3 regions of the Pseudomonas tructae genome follow, and region 3 is predicted to be linked to each of the others. Evidence: predicted binding sites of a transcription regulator. Region 3 holds the regulator's gene; each other region holds the start of a gene.
What was found. The regulator FliA, encoded in region 3, starts transcription of late flagellar genes. The targets are predictions, from matches to a motif close to CTAAAGTTTNNNNNNNNNNNGCCGNTAA.

Region 1 (3,183 bases), 2.2 Mb from region 3:
TCTATGTACCCACTGGCGAGAAGCTGGCGATCTACGACGCGGCCATGCGCTACCAGGCCGACGGCACGCCATTGATAGTGATTGCCGGCCAGGAGTACGGCACCGGCTCGAGCCGCGACTGGGCCGCCAAGGGCACCAACCTGCTGGGGGTCAAGGCGGTGCTGGCCGAGAGCTTCGAACGTATCCACCGCTCCAACCTGGTGGGCATGGGGGTACTGCCCCTGCAGTTCCAGTCTGGGCAGAACCGCAAGAGCCTGGCCCTGGACGGCCGCGAACGTGTCGACATCCTCGGCCTGAGCCAAGCCCAAGTGCAGCCGCACATGACCCTGACCCTCCAGATCACCCGCGAGGATGGCCGCCAGGAACAGGTCCAGGTGCTGTGCCGCATCGACACCCTCAATGAAGTCGAGTACTTCAAGGCAGGCGGCATTCTCCACTATGTTCTGCGGCAATTGATCGCAGCCTGAAGAAACGGCCCGGTCCCCTGTGACCGGGCCTTTGCCTTAGGCTGCAGACAACGTACGATAAGCACTAATGGCCAAAGGATGGCAGACAGGCGTGTCCTCGAGCGCAGCAGCGCAGTCGAAGGGTTCACGTTTTGCTTTTCAAAGGATGTCTCATGCTTGCCCCGCAATGGATCGGCCTGGCGCTGCTCGGCCTCGGTTATCTCTTCGCCTTGCTCAAAGGCAATCTCGGCCTATTGGCCCTGCCCAGCCTGATTGCCCTGCTCTGCGCCGGCCTGCTGGTGCGCCGTGCCAGCCTCTGGCAAAAACTGGTTGGCCATGCCCTGTTCGTGCTGCTGGCCATCGCCCTGGCGCTGCACCTGCTGCCGGGTTTCATGAGCGCCAAAGTCATCGACAAGCTGCGCTTGAGCAGCGAAGCCCTGCCCTTTTCCATGTACCTGAACCTGGACAAGCCCCTGATCGGCTTCTGGCTGTTGCTGGCCTGCCCGTGGGTGCTTGCGCTGAACAACAAGCGCCCGTTCGCAAGCCTGGCCCTGACCCTGCCGTTGGTGAGCGCCCTGTGCCTGGGTGGCGCCTGGCTGATGGGGATGGTCGCCTGGGCGCCGAAGTGGCCGGAGCAAGGCTGGATCTGGGCGATGAACAACCTGTTGCTGGTCTGCCTGACGGAAGAGCTGCTGTTTCGCGGCTACATTCAGGGCGGCCTGCAACGTCTATTGAGGAACCAGAACCTGGCGCTACTGCTGGCCGCAGCATTGTTTGGCCTGGCTCATTTGGGCGGCGGCTGGCAATGGGTGCTGCTGGCCGGCCTGGCCGGTGTCGGTTATGGCCTGGCCTACCGTTATGGCGGCCTTTTCGCCGCTGTACTGTGCCATTTCGGCCTGAATCTTGCGCACTTTGCCGGCTTCAGCTATCCGGCCATGGTGCCGCTGTGAACCTGCGGTCAATAGCTGACTTTTGTGTCAAAAATATGAAAAAATACAGCGAACTTGTTGAACTTTGCACCGGTGGCGTAACGCAGGTCGGAGCATGACTCCTTGATCGAAATCAAGCCCTGCAAATATTCATTCAACAAAAGCCCCGGCATGCCGATAACTCTGGAAAGCCTTGCGGATTGAACAGCTAATGCGTAACAACCAGCCGATTACCCAACGCGAACGGACTTTCCCAGCTCAGCAACGGTTGATTTCGACCACTGATGCCAAGGGTGTTATCACTTACTGCAACGACGCTTTCATCGAGATCAGCGGCTTCTCCCGCGAGGAGCTGATGCGCGCGCCGCATAACCTGGTCCGCCACCCGGATGTGCCGCCAGCGGTATTTGCGCACATGTGGTCGACGCTCAAACAAGGCTTGCCATGGATGGGCATCGTCAAGAACCGCTGCAAGTCGGGCGACCATTACTGGGTCAATGCCTATGTCACGCCGGTGTTCGAAAACAACCAGGTGGTGGGCTTTGAATCGGTACGGGTCAAACCGACCGCCGAACAGGTCCGCCGCGCCGAAGCGCTGTACCAGCGCATCAACCAGGGCAAACCGGCGATCCCGCGTCGCGACAAGTGGCTGCCGGTCGTGCAGGACTGGTTGCCCTTCATTCTGGTCAGCCAGATCGGCTTTTTGATCGGCAACTGGCTGGGCCACTCCTGGGGCTTCGCCCTCGCCGCCGCCCTGTCGGTGCCGCTCGGCCTGCTCGGCCTGAGCTGGCAGCAGCGCGGCCTCAAGCGCCTGCTGCGCCTGGCCGAACAGACCACCTCCGATCCGCTGATCGCACAGATGTACACTGACAGCCGCGGTGTGCAGGCGCGCCTGGAAATGGCCATGCTCAGCCAGGATGCCCGGATGAAAACCTGCCTGACCCGCCTGCAGGACACCGCCGAGCACCTCAACGAGCAGGCGCGCCAGTCCGACACTCTGGCCCACAACAGCTCCTCGGGCCTGGAACGCCAGCGGGTGGAGACCGAGCAGGTCGCCGCCGCCGTCAACCAGATGGCCGCCACCACCCAGGAAGTGGCCAACCATGTGCAGCGCACCGCCGATGCCACCCAGGAAGCCAATCGCCTGACCGGGCGCGGCCGCGACATCGCCGGGGAGACCCGTGAGGCGATCCAGCGCCTGTCGGCCGCCGTGGGCGAAACCGGGCTGACCGTGACCCAACTGGCCCGCGACAGCGACGAGATCGGCGGTGTGGTCGATGTGATCAAGGGCATTGCCGACCAGACCAACCTGTTGGCCCTCAACGCCGCCATTGAAGCGGCCCGGGCCGGTGAAATGGGCCGCGGCTTTGCCGTGGTGGCAGACGAGGTGCGCCAGCTGGCGCAGCGCACCGCCGAGTCCACCGGGCAGATCCATGGCCTGATCGCCAAGTTGCAACAGACCGCCAACAGTGCCGTGCAAACCATGGAAACCGGCCACCGCCAGGCCGAGGAAGGCGTGGCACGGGTACTGGAAGCGGACCAGGCGCTGGTGGGCATCAGCGAAGCCGTGGCCAATATCACCGACATGGCTACGCAGATTGCCGCCGCGACCGAAGAGCAGACGGCTGTTGCCGATGAAATCAGCCGCAACATCAGCACCATCGCTGAACTGGCTGACCAGAGCTCGGAACAGGCCCAGCACTCGGCGCAGCTCAGCGAAGAGCTGACCCGCACTGCCACCAGCCAGTACTCGCTGGTAGAACGCTTCAACCGCTAAGCCCGACCGCGCATCGCCCCTGGCGGTGCGC
Region 2 (3,183 bases), 2.1 Mb from region 3:
GGGGGCTGTAACCACGGCCTTGAATGCAGTGGACAAATTGGTCATGCGTTACAACAACGGTTTCTACCAGACAGGTGGCCCCATCGAGCAATGGGACCACCTCAAGCCGGCCGTACTGGCCGATCTGCCGCTTAAACGCTGAAACGCGCCACCAGGCTGCTCAGGTCCACCGCCAGGCGCGACAGCTCGGCGCTGGCCGCGCTGGTCTGGTGGGCGCCGGTGGCCGACTGCACCGACAGGTCGTTGATGTTGACCAGGTTGCGGTCCACTTCCCGGGCAACCTGCGCCTGCTCTTCGGCGGCGCTGGCGATTACCAGGTTGCGCTCGTTGATTTCGGCCACCGCGCCGGTGATGGTTTCCAGCGCCAGGCCCGCACCACGGGCGATGTTCAGGGTCGACTCGGCGCGTTCGGTGCTGTTGCGCATGGAGTTGACCGCCTGCTCGGTACCGCCCTGGATGCTGCCGATCATCCGTTCGATTTCGCTGGTCGACTGCTGGGTGCGGTGGGCCAGGGCGCGGACTTCATCAGCCACCACGGCAAAGCCACGACCGGCTTCACCGGCGCGGGCCGCTTCGATGGCAGCGTTGAGCGCCAGCAGGTTGGTCTGGTCGGCCAGGCCGCGAATTACGTCGAGCACCTTGCCGATGTCCCGCGATTCTTCGGCCAGGTTGCCGATCAGTTCGGCGGTGCCCTGTACATCAGTGCTCATGCGCTCGATGGCGCTGACGGTTTCCAGCACCAGGTCACGGCCATCGCCGGCCGAACGGGTGGCTTCTTTCGAGGCTTCGGAAGTGCTTACGGCGTTACGTGCGACTTCTTCCACGGCGCTGGTCATCTCGGTGACGGCGGTGGCGGCCTGTTCGATTTCGTTGTTCTGCTGCTGCAGGCCACGGGCGCTTTCGTCGGTGACGCTGTTGAGCTCTTCAGCCGCCGAGGCCAGTTGGGTGGCGGAGCCGGAAATCTGCTGCAGGGTGTCGCGCAGCTTGTTCTGCATCTTGGCCATGGCCTTGAGCAGGCGTGCGGCTTCGTCCTGGCCTTCGGCCTGGATGCTGCGGGTCAGGTCGCCTTCAGCGATGCGTTCGGCAGCCTGCAGGGCTTCCTCGATCGGCTTGACGATACTGCGGGTCAGCAGTAGGGCACAGATCAGGGTCAGGGCGGTGGCGGCCAGTAGCAGGCCGATGACCAGAGCGACAGCGTTGCCATACTGCTCGGCGGCGGTACGGTTGATCTCGCTGGTTTGCGTGGTGTTGATGCCGATCAGTTGCTCCATGACGCTGTTGATCTGCTCGGAGCTGTCGAGCATGTCGCGGTTGATCAGGTTGCGCAGCGTCTCCAGGTCATTGCTCTGCGACGCCAGGCGCATGCGGTTTTCCAGCTGACGGTACTGCCCCAGCAACTGTACGTACTGGTTGTAGGCTGCGCGTTCCTGGTTACCGGTGATTACTGTCTCATAGGTCCGGCGCGCGTCGTCGATCTGCTGGTTGCGCTGGTCGATCAGCGTGAGGGTAGCCTGCAGGGTGCCGGCTTCACGGTTGAGCAGCAGACGATAGGACAGGGTGCGCAGGCGCAGGGTCAACTGGGTCAACTGGTCAAGGTTGGTGATGCTTGGCACCGTTGAGTTTTCGATGGTTTCGCCGGCCTGGCGAATCTTGCTCATCTGGTTCAGGGCGAACAAACCCAGGGCCAGCATCAGTGCACCGATCAGGGCAAACCCCAGGAGTGCACGCGGAGCGATGTTCATGTTGCGTAGGGACATGGTGGTATCCAGGAAGGGGAAAGGGCACGTGATCCGTGCGACTGATTCAGGTCTGCCATGCCTATCGGTCGGCCGCGTGAAGACTTGAGAGGGCAAAGATGAAATTGCGAGATAGCGCTCTTTTTTCCTGACCGATGGCACCCACCACGGGGAACCGGACCCTGATTCCTGGGTCAATCTGCACCAGGCCGACGCGTCTAAACCCGATATCCCTGGCGAGCACGCGGACTTTTCTTTATCGTGTCCGCCCCCTGAAACACCCCGAGAAGGCAATCATGATGGAAACTTCCCTTAGTCAACTGGAGCAACTGGTCAGCGACCTGGTGCAGAAGAATCAGGAACTGACCGAGCGCAACGCGCAGATCAGCGCGGAACTGGCCCAGGCCAAAGATGAAAACGACAGCCTGCAATTGAGCCTGCTGGAGCAGGAAGAAAAGCAGGGCGCCACCGCTGCACGCATCCAGGCCCTGGTTGAACGTGCCAGCGCCGGTGCCGTGAACGCATGAGAACCTCAGCGCAGCCGATCAGTGTCGTGTCGATCCTGGGCAGCGACTATTCGATCAAGGCCCCCGAAGGCCAGGAGCAGGCGCTGGCGCAAGCGGTGCAGATGCTCAATGCCTCATTGGCCGACACCAAGCGTAAATACCCCACCCTGATCGGTGACAAGCTGCTGGTACTGGCAGCCCTCAACCTGTGCTCGCAGCAGATCGATCTGCAACAGCAGCACCAGCAGGCCCTCGACCGTTACCAAGAGCAAGTCAACGCCACGGTCGATGTGATTGCCCGGACCATCAGCAACAGCTGATCGCTTCCAACCCTCGTCATACCTTTTGCCAGCTCACTACCTTCGGGAGGGTGGGCCGGCATTGCTGTGGATCACTGTAATTATTGTATTTTCTGTTGTATACAATTGGCCTGTCTCTTGCACTACAGAGCTTATTTACCCAGGGGAAATACATGCAGTTCTGGCGGCGCAGTATCCAGTGGCAATTGATCGCAAGCATGGGCGCAGCGCTGTTGCTGAGCATTCTGATCGTGGTCGGCATCTACAGTGTGGCGGTCAATCGCCTGACCGAGCGTTACCTGGTCGACACCGCCTTGCCGGCGAGTATTGAGGCGATTCGTAACGACATCGAACGTATGCTTGGCCGTCCGCTGACGGCGGCGGCCGATATCGCCAACAACACCTTGCTGCGTGATTGGCTGGCAGCGGGTGAAGACAGTGCCCAGGCGCCGCAATTCATCGAGTACCTGGAAGCCTTGCGCCAACAGAACCATGCCTTTACCGCACTGTTTGCCGCCACGGCGAGCAACCACTACTACAACGAGAAGGGCCTGGATCGCACCCTCAGCCGCAGCAATCCGGCGGACAAGTGGTTCTTTGGCTTTATCGACAGTGGCAACCCGCGCTTGCTGAACATCGACA
Region 3 (3,183 bases):
CGCCGGCACCAGTTGGTCAGCCGCGCAGTGAGTGTGCAGATGCAGGACGAGCCCAGCGAAGAGGCCATGGCCGACATGTTCGCTGATCTCTACCACAGCCCTGGCAAACGCGTGGGCTGAGGTGAATATGAATACGTTGCAAAGTACCTACATCAATGGTCTGCCAGGCATTTTTCAGGTGTTGAAAGCGCAGCCCAGTCATGTGGCCTCGGTCTAAGTAAGACAAGGTAAAGAACAAACATGGGTAGCATGCATCCCGTACAGGTGATCGCCGTGACCGGTGGCAAAGGTGGCGTCGGCAAGACTAACGTGTCAGTGAACCTGTCGCTGGCGCTGGCTGAGCTTGGCCGTCGGGTCATGCTGCTGGACGCCGACCTGGGCCTGGCCAACGTCGACGTGCTGCTGGGCCTGACGCCCAAACGTACCCTGGCCGACGTCATCGAAGGCCGCTGCGAGCTGCGCGAAGTGCTGCTGCAAGGCCCTGGTGGCGTACGCATCGTGCCGGCGGCTTCGGGTACGCAAAGCATGGTGCACCTGGCGCCGGCGCAGCATGCCGGACTGATCCAGGCCTTCAGCGAGATCGGCGACAACCTCGATGTGCTGGTGATCGACACCGCTGCGGGTATCGGTGACTCGGTAGTCAGCTTTGTTCGCGCCGCCCAGGAGGTGTTGCTGGTGGTCTGCGACGAGCCCACCTCGATCACCGATGCCTATGCCCTGATCAAGCTGCTCAATCGCGATTACGGCATGAACCGCTTCCGCGTCCTGGCAAACATGGCTCAGAGCCCTCAAGAGGGGCGCAACCTGTTCGCCAAGTTGACCAAGGTCACTGATCGCTTTCTGGATGTCGCTCTACAATACGTCGGCGCGGTGCCTTACGACGAATGCGTGCGCAAGGCGGTGCAGAAGCAGCGAGCAGTCTATGAAGCCTTCCCGCGTTCCAAGTGCGCGCTGGCATTCAAGGCCATTGCCCAGAAAGTCGACACCTGGCCGCTGCCTGCCAACCCACGGGGTCACCTGGAGTTCTTCGTCGAACGCCTGGTGCAACCGACGAGTGCAGGTCCGGTGCTATGAACGCCAGCGGTTATCGGATGTACAGCAAGGCTTCGCGTGACGCCCAGTACGAGTTGATCGAGCGTTACGCGCCGTTGGTCAAGCGCATCGCCTACCACTTGCTGGCGCGTCTGCCGGCCAGTGTTCAGGTCGAGGATCTGATCCAGGCCGGGATGATCGGCTTGCTCGAAGTCGCCAACAAGTACGATGCGAGCAAGGGTGCCAGTTTCGAGACCTATGCCGGTATCCGTATTCGTGGGGCCATGCTCGATGAAGTGCGCAAGGGCGATTGGGCACCGCGTTCGGTACACCGCAATACCCGCATGGTCAGTGACGCGATTCGTGCAATTGAAGCAAAAACCGGTCGTGACGCTAAAGATCACGAAGTTGCTGCCGAACTTCAATTGAGTCTCGACGATTATTACGGGATTTTGAATGACACCCTGGGCAGCCGCCTGTTCAGTTTCGACGACCTGCTGCAGGACGGCGAACATGAAGGTCTGCACGAGGGAGGTGCCAGTGCCCAGCTCGAGCCTTCGCGCGACCTGGAAGACGAGCGTTTTCAGGCAGCCTTGGCCGATGCCATTGCCAACCTGCCCGAACGTGAGCGTCTGGTGCTGGCGCTGTACTACGACGAAGAGCTCAACCTCAAGGAGATCGGTGAGGTCCTGGGGGTGAGCGAATCGCGCGTCAGCCAGTTGCACAGCCAGTGCGCGGCACGTTTGCGTGGTCGCCTGGGGGAATGGCGAGCGCGTTGAACACCGGTTCAATGCAGTCGTGAAATGCAGTACCGAATTGATTGAATGCGCGTTCCGCGCTGAACGCGTTAAAGACTGCTTGGAGGTCTAATTGAACAAAGACATGAAAATCCTCATCGTGGACGACTTCTCGACGATGCGGCGGATCATCAAGAACCTGTTGCGTGATCTGGGCTTTACCAACACCCAGGAAGCCGACGACGGCAACACTGCGCTGCCGATGCTCGAAAGCGGCCACTTCGATTTTCTGGTGACCGACTGGAACATGCCTGGCATGTCCGGCATCGACCTGCTGCGCAAGGTACGGGCTGATGAGCGCCTGAAACACCTGCCGGTGCTGATGGTGACCGCCGAAGCCAAGCGCGAGCAGATCATCGAAGCCGCCCAGGCCGGAGTCAACGGCTATGTGGTCAAGCCGTTCACTGCCCAGGTGCTGAAAGAAAAAATCGAAAAAATCTTCGAGCGCGTCAATAGCTGAGGTACGCCACGGGGGCGCTATGGAGCAAACACAATCATCCTTGGGCGAGTTCGAGTCGACACTCAAGAAGCACGCCAAGGAACTGGTCGACAGCCTTGAGAAAGGCAAGTTCGGCGACGCGGTGCAACTGATCCATCAGCTGAACCAGACCCGTGACCTAGGCCTGTACCAGGAAGTCGGCAAACTTACCCGCGAGTTGCACAGTGCGATCGTCAGCTTCCAGATCGACCCGCACATGCCGCAGGCCGAGGAAGTGTCGCAGATTACCGACGCGACCGAACGCCTGTCCTATGTGGTCAAGCTGACCGAGGGCGCGGCCAATCGCACCATGGACCTGGTCGAAGCCAGTACACCGGTTCTCAACGCGTTGAGCGACGAAGCCAGGGAACTGAGCGTCGACTGGCAGCGTTTCATGCGCCGCGAAGTGGCGGCGCCGGAGTTCCGTGAGTTGGCCAAGCGTGTCGACAGTTTCCTGACGCGCAGCGAGGAAGGCAACCGCAAGGTCGCCGGGCACCTCAATGACATTCTTCTGGCCCAGGACTACCAAGACCTGACCGGCCAGGTGATCAAGCGCGTCACGACGCTGGTCACCGAAGTAGAAAGCAATCTGCTCAAGCTCGTGCTGATGGCAAGCCAGGTCGACCGTTTTGCCGGTATCGAACATGACCACCAGCAGCTGCGCGCTGAAAAAGATCAAGAAAAACATCCGACTCGGGGTGAAGGTCCGCAGATTCATGCCGATAAGCGTGAAGACGTTGTGTCCGGTCAGGACGATGTCGACGATCTGCTGTCCAGTCTGGGTTTTTAGGGAGCACGTTTAATGAGCTTCGGCGCCGATGAAGAAATCCTTCAGGATTTCCTGGTAGAAGCCGGCGAAATTCTTGAGCAACTGTC

Region 1: the regulator FliA is predicted to act here: its motif matches at 1,529-1,556, upstream of EXN22_RS19060 (methyl-accepting chemotaxis protein).
Region 2: the regulator FliA is predicted to act here: its motif matches at 1,819-1,846, upstream of EXN22_RS25675 (methyl-accepting chemotaxis protein).

Annotation. Positions count from the first base shown of each region.
Region 1 covers NZ_CP035952.1:4,179,171-4,182,353, forward strand. The annotation lists gene acnA (aconitate hydratase AcnA) at 1-467, shown strand, start outside; gene EXN22_RS19055 (CPBP family intramembrane glutamic endopeptidase) at 620-1,396, shown strand; gene EXN22_RS19060 (methyl-accepting chemotaxis protein) at 1,587-3,152, shown strand.
Region 2 covers NZ_CP035952.1:5,582,034-5,585,216, reverse strand. The annotation lists gene EXN22_RS25680 (flavin monoamine oxidase family protein) at 1-142, shown strand, start outside; gene EXN22_RS25675 (methyl-accepting chemotaxis protein) at 132-1,757, opposite strand; gene EXN22_RS25670 (hypothetical protein) at 2,033-2,263, shown strand; gene EXN22_RS25665 (cell division protein ZapA) at 2,260-2,562, shown strand; partial or broken gene EXN22_RS26785 (PDC sensor domain-containing protein) at 2,715-3,183, shown strand, end outside.
Region 3 covers NZ_CP035952.1:2,010,095-2,013,277, forward strand. The annotation lists gene flhF (flagellar biosynthesis protein FlhF) at 1-120, shown strand, start outside; gene fleN (flagellar synthesis regulator FleN) at 241-1,074, shown strand; gene fliA (RNA polymerase sigma factor FliA) at 1,071-1,811, shown strand; gene EXN22_RS09315 (chemotaxis response regulator CheY) at 1,915-2,289, shown strand; gene EXN22_RS09320 (protein phosphatase CheZ) at 2,309-3,097, shown strand; gene EXN22_RS09325 (chemotaxis protein CheA) at 3,110-3,183, shown strand, end outside.